One region of the Sphingomonas sp. STIS6.2 genome, then DNA from elsewhere that is predicted to be linked to it. Evidence: riboswitches for the same ligand, from Rfam matches in the RefSeq annotation. Region 1 holds a riboswitch; each other region holds the start of a gene.

Region 1 (3,274 bases):
ATAACGACCGTCGGAATAGCCGAAGAGATCGAAGTAGCCGGGGTTCTTCACGCTGGTACCGTAGGCACCGCGCACCCGCGTTCCGGTCGCAAAACGATAGCTCGCCTGCGCGCGGTAGGTGGTGGTGTCGTCGAACCGGTTATTCTCGTCGCGCCGCACCGATCCGCCGATCGCTAGCGCGTCGTCGATCACGACGTCATACTGTCCGACGATCCCGACATTGTCGGTGTGCCGCCGCCCTGTGAAGACGAACTCCGAAGGGACCGGACTAAGCGTCTGAAATTCCTCACGCTCGACATCGACTGCGGCGGTCAGCCGATGCCGGATGCGATCGGTGCCGAACCGGAAGGCGCTTTCGAACGATCCCTTGTACCGGCGTCCCTTGTTGCCGAAGCTCAAGGCATCGTCGACCAGCGCCCGGCGTGTCGTATCGGCAAACTGGCCGCTGAGCGCATTCGTCCACCGGCCATCCGCCAGCGCGAGTTCGGCGCGAACCAGCCCGTAATATGCCTCGACCGTGCTGCGCGCGCCTGGCGTATCGACGATCGTGCCGAACTGCGGGCCGCTCAATGCCGTGTCGTTGCTGTCGGCATCGGTATAGCTGTAGCGCCCGACGCCCGTGACCTTCAGCGTGTCGGTCGGCGACCAGCTGAGCTTGCCCGTCGCGCCGACGCTCTTCGCGCCGATGTCGCGCGATCCGCCCCGTGCGGTCGGCGTGCCGTCGGTGAGGTAGGTCGAGCTCGATAGCGCGTAATCGAGATTGCGCGCTACGCCCGCGACCCGGGCGCCTCCCGAAAACGTGCCGAACGATCCCCCTTCGGCCCGTAGTGATACGCCCGGGGCCTCCGCGCCGCTCAGCGTGAGATACTGGATGACGCCGCCGATCGCGTCGGACCCGTACAGCGCCGATTGCTGGCCGCGCAGCACCTCGACCCGTGCCGCCTCGTCGGCAATCAGCGTGCCGAAGTCATATTCGCCCTGATAGGGATCGGACACTTCGATCCCGTCGATCAGCACGAGCACGTGATTGCCCTCCGATCCGCGGATCCGGACCTGCGTCGTCCCCCCGACCGCGCCGGTCCGGCTGACCGCCAGTCCGGGAACGTCGCGCAGCACGTCGGACACGATCCGGGTCTGCCGCTGGTCGAGCGTGGCGGCGTCGAGCACCGTCACCGACGCCCCGAGCTGATCGGCGGGAACCGCGTCCCCCGATCGCGATGCGGTGATCACCAGCTCGGCGCCGCCCCCTGCCGCCTCGCCCGTCGCCGCAGTAACCGGATCAGGCTCGGCCGCGGCCGGCGATGCAAAGGCCGTGGCGGTGGCGAGCGCCACAAGCGAAACGAAAATTCTGGTCATGAAACGATACCCCCGGCGTCACGAGCGACCGGCCGGGGCCTGCCGTCCGATGCTACGGACAGCCGGCGCAACGCTTGGGGTGTACGCCGAACCGCACCCGCCACGCGCACCGATGCGGCCCCCGCCGCATGGTTCGTCGCTCAGACGGAGTACCGTGCCGCGGTCATCCCCTGGACCATGGCAAGAGCGACCGAGCGCCGGCAGGTCTCCTGGCTCACGGGTCGACGCCCGGTACGCGACCTTCCCGGGCCCTGCGCTTGCGCTCAGGCCTAGTGGTCGTCCCCCCGTGATGAAGGGACATGCGCACCGCACTCACCGCTTACAGTTGCAGGGACAGCCGCGGCATGAGGAGGACCGTCTCCCGCACCGCATTCCCTTTGAAGCCCCGAGGGGCACCGACGCGATCTGCGACCCCGGCCTTCACCGGTTTCGCAGGGCGACGGTAGCGCAGAAATTTCCTGCCGCCAATGGGCCTAGAGTCGCGCGAGGATCGCCCGCGCCTGACGTAAGTGCGGCGCATCGATCATCCGCCCATCAAGCTGCAGCGCGCCCGCCTCGGGAGCCGCCGCAAACGCAGCGACGACGGCGTGCGCATGTGCAACGGTCGCCGCATCCGGCGTGAACGCGGCGTTGATCGTGGCGACCTGCGACGGATGAATCGCCATCATGCCGGTAAAGCCGTCACGGCTGCCGCGCGCGGCATAGGCTGCCAGCCCGTCAATGTCCGCGATTGCGGGATAGACCGTCTCGATCGCCGCGACGTCCGCCGCATGGGCGCCGAACAGCAGCAGCGATCGTACGAGCTTATAGGGTTCGGTATAGGATCCGTCGTCCTCCCGACTGGCCGCCGCGCCGATCGCCGCGGGCAGGTCTTCGGCGCCCCAGGTCAGGCCGCATAACCGGTCGTTGACCCGCGCATATTCGCCCAGTGTGAAGATCGCGGCGGGCACTTCGGTCGCGATCGGCAGGATCGGCGGACAGTCATCGCCATAAGCCTCGACCAGTGCGAGGACGGTCGCGGGTCCGGTCGCCTTGGGCAGCATGATCGCATCGGCGCCCCTCGCGGCAGCGAGATCGTCGTCCAGCCACCCGGAGTCGACGGGATTGATCCGGACTATCCGCACGACGTCGGTGTGGTCCTGCAACGCGGCCCGGACCGCCTCGCGGGCAACGGCCTTGCGGGAGAGCGCGACCGAGTCCTCCAGATCGAGGATGATGGCATCGGCCCCGCTCGCTGCGGCCTTCGCAAAACGCTCGGGCCGGTCTGCGGGCACGAACAGCAGCGAGCGCAACCTCATGCCGGCGTCCGCAACAGCAGTGCCGAGCGGAGGCACCGACAGACGATCTCGTCACGCTGGTTGATCAGCTGGTGCATGAATGTGACGATCCCGGCGTTCGAGCGTGACCGGCTGGGCTTGAGTTCGACGACCTCGGTCTCGGCGCGCATCGTGTCGCCGATGAAGACGGGTTTCGGATGCACGAGCTTATCGTAACCGAGATTGGCGACGAGCGTTCCGAGCGTCGTGTCGCCGACCGACAATCCCACCATCAGCGCGAACGTGAAGGTGCCGTTGACGAGGATCTGCCCGAATTCGCTCGCCTTCGCCGCCTCCGCATCGAGGTGCAGCGGCTGCGGGTTGTGCGTCATCGTCGAAAACAGGAGGTTGTCCGTCTCCGTGACGGTGCGGCGGATCTCATGGACGATCCGGTCGCCGATCGCCCATTGGTCGAAATAGCGGCCGGCCATCAATCATCCTTCTCGATACGTGCGAGCACCATGCCATCGCTCACCTGCCCGCCTTCGATCGCGGTCAGTTCGGCAACCGTCCCGTCGAACGGCGCGACGAGCGAATGCTCCATCTTCATCGCCTCCAGCGTCACGAGCTTCTGCCCCTTTGCGACACGGTCCCCGGCCGCC
Region 2 (3,274 bases), on a different contig from region 1:
TCACCCCCGCGACCGGCCCGGCATAGAGCCCCGCCGCCAGCGCCATCTGCGCCAGCGCCGCCTGCGCCGCGACCGCGCCGCCATCGTCGCACAGCGCGGCGAGCCGGCGCAGCGTCGACACCGGCACCGTCGACGCCGCATCGAGCCGCGCATCGCTGCGCCCGTCCGCGGGCAGCACCGCCAGCGCGATCCCCCGCGCCCGCGCCAGCGCCTCGACCTGCTGTAACCCATAGGACCAGTAGGACCGCCCGCCGATCAGCCGGATCACGATCCCCTTCGCCCCTTCACCCCCCGCTAGCGTTCGCTCGACATAGGTATCGACCGACAGCGGATGCGCGAGCGCGGACAGGTTGGCGAGCCGGAGCGACGGCAGCGGGCTCCCGTTCGCCGCCGCACGCCGCCACCCGGCCGCGAACGCGCCGAGATCCCCGTCCGAAAAGGACAGGACGACAAGATCCGCCGGGCTCTGCGCGAGGTCCTGCGGGACCGCACTCTCCTCCAGCCCGTGGCTTTCGCGGAAGACGACGTGCATCGCCGTCAGCCCTGAAGCGCGGCCCGGATCCTTGCAGGGTCGATCCGGTCATGCTCGGCGATCACCACCAGCCGCGTCTGTCGCGCCTCGTCGCCGCGCCACGGCCGGTCATATTGCGTCCGCACCCGCGCACCGACCGCCTGCACCAGCAGCCGCATCGGCTTGCCCGTCACCGCGGCATAGCCCTTCACGCGCAGGATGTCGGCGTCGCGCGCGAGGGTCTCGATCCGCGCGGCGAGCGCCGCCGGGTCCGCGATCTCGCCGAGGTCGACGATCATGCTGTCGAAATCGTCATGCTCGTGGTCGTCCGCGCCATCATGATGCGACGGCCGCGCCGCGATGTCGTCCTCCGCCGCCGCGTTCAGCCCCAGCACGACACGCGGATCGATCACCCCGTCGGTCAGCGCGATCACCGGCAACGCACGCGGGGACTCCGTCGCGATCACCGCGCGCGCCGCAGCCACCCCCGCCTCGCCCGCCAGATCCGCCTTGGTCAGCAGCACCAGATCCGCACAGGCGAGCTGGTCCTCGAACACCTCGGCGAGCGGCGTCTCGTGATCGACGCTCGGATCGGCGCGGCGCTGCGCCTCGATCGCGGCGAGGTCGGGCGCGAACCGTCCCGCGGCGACCGCTTCCGCATCGGCCAGCGCGATCACCCCGTCGACCGTGATCCGCGACCGGATCGCGGGCCAGTCGAACGCCTTGAGCAACGGCTTGGGCAAAGCGAGCCCCGACGTCTCGATCAGGATATGGTCGGGCCGCGGGTCGAGCGCGAGCAACGTCTCGACGGTCGGGATGAAATCGTCCGCGACGGTGCAGCAGATGCAGCCATTGGCGAGCTCGACGACATTCTCGGCCGGGCAATCGGGGATCGCGCACCCCTTCAAGATGTCGCCGTCGATACCAAGCGTGCCGAATTCGTTGACGATCACCGCGAGCCGCCGGCCGCCGGCATTGCGGATCAGATGACTGATCAGCGTGGTCTTGCCCGCGCCGAGGAATCCGGTGACGATGGTAACGGGAATCTTGGCCAGGGTCGGCTGGGGGTCGGTCATGCGATACTCTCCGGGCGTCGGAACGACAGCCACGGACGGACGCACGCCCGCAGCCACACGCGCGCACGACCTGACGGCCGCACGCGTTCGTCGCTCAGACGGAGTACCGTGCCGCGACCATCCCCTGGATCAAGGCAAGAGCGACCATGACGCTGGCAGGTCTCCTGGCTCGCGGGTCGAAGCTCGATGCACGCCTTCCCAGGTCCCGTGACCCAGTGGCTGCCCCCGCATCGGGGGCCTGTGCGTCTCGCTCACCGCTTACAGTTGCAGGGACAGCCGCGGCATTGGGAGGCAAACCTCCCGCACCGCATTCCCATTCAAGCCCCGAAGGGCACCGGCGCGATCTGTTGAGGTTCGGTAGAACCAAACCTCGGGGTTGGGTTTAGAGGAGTTTGGCGGTTGTGCCAATGCACCTGACCTCCGTCATCCCGACGAAAGTCAGGACCCAGAGCCAAACAAAATGCGGTGCCTGGCTCTGGGTGCCGGGTCGAGCGCAGGATGACGACGCTGTTTGTTAGCCCCGCACCACCTCGATCTCGTCGAACCGCTTCCACCGGTAGATCGCGAAACTCAGCACCCAGCACGCCACGAACAGCGCGATGATCGCAAAGCCCAGCCCGTTGAAATTTTCGCCCAGCGCCGAAGCGACGTCCCACACGCCCCCGCTCAGCCCCAGCTTCGACGCCAGCAGCGCGAGCGTCTCGATCCCGCCGATCGCGATCGCGACGATCGCCGAGATCAGCGTGATCGTGATGTTGTAATAGAGCTTGCGGATCGGCTTCACGAACGCCCATTCATAGGCGCCGAGCATCACCACCCCGTCGGCACTGTCGACCAGCGCCATGCCCGTCGCGAACAGCACCGGCAGCACCAGCACCGTGCCGATCGACAGCCCGTCCGCCGCCTGGCTCGCCGACAGGCCGAGGATCGCGACTTCGGTGGCAGTGTCGAACCCCAGCCCGAACATGAACCCGAGCGGCGCCATGTGCCAGCTGCGCGTGACCAGCCGGAACATCGGCCGGAACAGCCGCGCGAGCAGCCCGCGATTGCCGAGCAGCAGGTCGAGGTCTTCCTCGACATAGCGCCCCCCGCCGCGGACATGGCCAAAGGTCCGCCACACCGATCGCAGGATGATCAGGTTCATCGCCGCGATCGTGAACAGGAACAGCGCGGATATCAGCGTCGCGATCACCCCGCCCGCCTGCTTGAACGCCTCGAACTGTGACAGCGCGCTCGCGGTCAGCGCGATTCCGACCGCGGCGATCAGGACGATCCCCGAATGGCCGACCGCGAACCAGAAGCCGACCCCGATCGGCCGCTGCCCATCCTGCATCAGCTTGCGCGTCACATTGTCGATTGCCGCGATATGATCCGCATCGACCGCGTGGCGCAGCCCCAGCCCCCAGGCGAGCATCGCGGTGCCCAGCATCAGCGGCTGCGCCTGGAACAGCGCGAACGCCCATCCCCAGGCGGCGATATTGGCCGCCACCAGCATCGCGAACATCCAGCCGATCCGGTGTCGCGTCGAACGACCGGCGGTCCGCCCGGTCATGATCTTGGTCATTGGCACATCCCCGGCGTCCGACGAGGACGGGGGCCTGCCGCGAACGACCGGGACGCGCGCCGACCGGACGCCATGAGCGGCCGGCATGCGTCGCCGATGCGGCCCCCGCCGCATTGTCGTCGC
Region 3 (3,274 bases), on a different contig from region 1:
GCGCTTCTTGACGATGCGGTAGGCGGCGAGGGTGGCGGTGCCGCGACCGTCGAGGAACACGGCCTTCGCGCCGACCTCGACCTGGTCGCCAACCGCGTTGCTGAACTGCACCTGCCCGGTCGAATAGGTCGTCAGCGTCCCCAGCGGGTCCACGCCGGTGGCATATTGCGCATAGAGCGACACCGTCGGGATAGGCTGATAGACGCTTCCGACCCGCCAGGTCAGATTGTGCAGCCGCTTGTCGAGCACGAACGTCTCGGTGCCGGCGCCGCCCGGATAGTCGATCGACCAGCGGCGTATCGTGTCGCGCTCGTAGCGCACGCCACCGACGATCGAGACGTGCGTGCCGAGCTTCAGCCGGTCCTCGGCAAAGACCGCATATTCGGTGGTCCGCGTCCGATAGCGCGGTGCGATCCCCTGGGTGTCGACGATCAGACTGGGATCGAACGCGAAGGGATCGACCTCCGAAACCTGCGGGTCAGACCCGAAATTGTGGGAGTAGGTCAGTTTGATGAGGTTGACGTCGAAGCCCATGACAAGGTCATTGCCGACGCCATCGGCAATCTGTGTTCGGAGCGTCACGCTGCCCTGATCGCCCCATTGCGTCTGATCGTGGACGATGCCGGTCATGTCGGTGCGCAGGATGCCGCCCGGCGTGCCGGTGTTGCCGCTGCCGTTGGCGCAGACGCCGTCCGCGGCGATCCAGCAATAGGTTTCGAGATTGAGCCAGGAGCGTTTGGAGGTGAGGCGATAGGCCTGGTTGCTGACGGTGACCGCATCGCTCGGCGTCCAGTCAACCTGCAGGCTGGTGCGGTTGTCGCGGTATCGGATAGAGCCGTCGCGTGTGTTGTAGTTGCGTTCCCGGATGCGGTCGTCGAGCCGACCGTCGATCAGCGGTGTGCCGAAATAGCGCATCGGCTTCTGGTCGCCATAATCGTCCCGCACGGTGACGACGAGCGTGTCGGTCGGCGCCCAGCGCAGCGTGCCCGACACGGCATGGCTGCGCGACTGGCCGCGATCGACATAGCCGTCCGATCGGCGATAGCTGCCGTCGATGCGGTAAGAGAGGCGCTCGGTGATCGGCCCCCCTGCGCCTGCCGCGAGATGGAAGCTGTCCTGCGAGCCATAGCCGATCTCGCCCTCCACGTGCGTCTGCTGCGTATCGGGTTTGCGCATCACGACATTCACCGCGCCGCCCAGTGCGCCCTGGCCGTAGAGCACCGAGGCCGGGCCGCTCAGGATGTCGATCCGCTCGACCATCCACGGATCGGTCGGAAAGGTGATCGTGCCGGCCGCCGGGAACAGCCTGATGCCGTCGATGAGCTGGAGCACGGATCCCTGACCGCTGAAGCCCCGCGCGGCGAGCGCGGTACCGCCATTGCCGGGATTGCCCGCATTGCTGATGCCCGGTGCGCGGCTCGTCGCGTCGATCACCGACAGGTCGCCGCGCGCGCGGATCGTGGCGCCGTCGATGACCGAGATCGTCGCGGGAGTCTCGAGCGGCGTGAGGCCTAGGCGGCTGCCGGTCCCATTCGGCGTGGTGAGCGTGTCCTGGGCATGTTGTCCGACGATCAGGATGTCCTTGGTATCGGGATCCGGAACGGACTGGGCGTGGACTTGTGCTGCGAAGACAGGCGACAGAATAGCCCCCGCGAGCGCGAGGCGAGACAATAGGAACGGCATTACGGTAATCCCCCGGGCGTCTGGCGAACCCGGCAGGGACCTCCCGCGAACGGCCGACATCCGCGCCAGCCGGACGCGATTGCGACCGGCACGCATGCCCGTGCGGTCCCCACCGCACACGTCGTCGCTCGACGGAGTACCGTGCCGCGGCCACCCCCTGGGCCAGGCAAGAGCGACCAGACGCCGGCAGGTCTCCTGGCTCACGGGTCCTCGCACGATGCACGGCCTTCCCAGGCCCTCATGACGAAACGTCTGGCCCAGTGGCTGCCCCTTCCTTTGCAGGAAGAAGCGAAATGCATCTCGCTCGCCGCTTACAGTTGCAGGGACAGCCTCGGCTTCAGGTGGCGAACCACCCTCACCGCGTTCCCTATTAAGCCCCTTTCGGGGCACCGACGCGATCATGCCGCCCTGCTCGGATCGAACAGGTCAGCGGCGCCGGTCTATCCCGGTCAGGATCGTTCGGCAATCGTCCGGCGAGCGGCGCGATGGCGGCTCGATCGTCCCGCTCGATTGCTGTGATCCAGAAGCTCCGTTTGGCGCGATGCGCGTCCTCGATCAGGAGGCGGCGGTGCCGCACGCTCTGTGCGGAAATGCCACGCTGATGGCATGCAGGATTAAGGGATCGAGATGAAGAACGTGAAGAGCCGTCAGGCCGTGACGGCGATGCTGCTGGCTGCGACATCGGCTGGTGCCATGATTCAGCCGGTCGCCGCGCAGACGGTGGCGCCGGCCGAGACGCAGGCGGAAACCCGCATGACGACCGCGGCGGCACCGTCCAGCGCCGGCAAGCCCGCGCTGGCGCAGGCCGGGGTTGCCGGCACCGTCGAAGCCAAGGGTGATTCAGCCAGTGTCGCCGCGCCGCAGATGACCCGCGACAATGGTGCGCCGATCGGCGAGAACCGCCACTCGAAGGCGGCGGGCGACCTTGGCCCCGTCCTGCTCGAGGACACGACGCTGATCGAGAAGCTCGCACGCTTCGACCGTGAGCGCGTGCCCGAGCGCGTCGTCCATGCCCGCGGAACCGGTGCCCACGGCGTGTTCACCGCGACCGCGGACATTTCGAGCATCACCGGTGCATCCTTGTTCATGCCCGGCAAGCAGACGCCGGTGTTCGTCCGCTTCTCGACCGTGATCCACCCCTCGGGCAGCCCCGAGGGCATGCGGGATCCGCGCGGCTTTGCGACCAAATTCTATACCGATCAGGGCAATTGGGATCTGGTCGGCAACAACCTGCCGATCTTCTTCATCCGCGACGCGATCCAGTTTCCGGACATGATCCACGCGCTCAAGCCCTCGCCGGTGACGAACAAGCAGGACCCCAATCGCTTCTTCGACTTCTTCTCGGCCACGCCCGAGGCGACCAACATGCTCGCGCATGTCTATTCGAACCTCGGTACGCCGGCATCCTACCGGACAATGGACGGCAACGGCGTCCATGCCTTCAAGCTGGTGAATGCCAAGGGTGAAACGGTGTTCGCCAAGTTCCGCTGGATCAGCCGCCAGGGCGTGCGCAACCTGAACGGCGCGCAGGTGGCGACCGCGACATGGAACTACCTGACCGATGATCTCTATGGCGAGATCGGCAAGGGCA

The links. Region 1 has a riboswitch for cobalamin ahead of sphst_RS17230 (TonB-dependent receptor plug domain-containing protein). Riboswitches for the same ligand answer to the same signal wherever they lie in the genome.
Region 2: it holds a riboswitch for cobalamin, as region 1 does, so the genes downstream of both, cobW (cobalamin biosynthesis protein CobW) here and sphst_RS17230 (TonB-dependent receptor plug domain-containing protein) in region 1, are expected to answer to the same signal.
Region 3: it holds a riboswitch for cobalamin, as region 1 does, so the genes downstream of both, sphst_RS06345 (TonB-dependent receptor) here and sphst_RS17230 (TonB-dependent receptor plug domain-containing protein) in region 1, are expected to answer to the same signal.

The regions. Positions count from the first base shown of each region.
Region 1 is NZ_JPDP02000159.1:525,636-528,909, forward strand. It holds gene sphst_RS17230 (TonB-dependent receptor plug domain-containing protein) at 1-1,356, opposite strand, end outside; cobalamin riboswitch at 1,539-1,771, opposite strand; gene sphst_RS17235 (HpcH/HpaI aldolase/citrate lyase family protein) at 1,830-2,654, opposite strand; gene sphst_RS17240 (MaoC family dehydratase) at 2,651-3,103, opposite strand; gene sphst_RS17245 (acetyl/propionyl/methylcrotonyl-CoA carboxylase subunit alpha) at 3,103-3,274, opposite strand, start outside.
Region 2 is NZ_JPDP02000041.1:424,486-427,759, reverse strand. It holds gene cobN (cobaltochelatase subunit CobN) at 1-532, opposite strand, end outside; gene cobW (cobalamin biosynthesis protein CobW) at 538-1,587, opposite strand; cobalamin riboswitch at 1,725-1,941, opposite strand; gene sphst_RS08205 (HoxN/HupN/NixA family nickel/cobalt transporter) at 2,102-3,139, opposite strand.
Region 3 is NZ_JPDP02000041.1:26,887-30,160, forward strand. It holds gene sphst_RS06345 (TonB-dependent receptor) at 1-1,683, opposite strand, end outside; cobalamin riboswitch at 1,852-2,090, opposite strand; gene sphst_RS06350 (catalase) at 2,311-3,274, shown strand, end outside.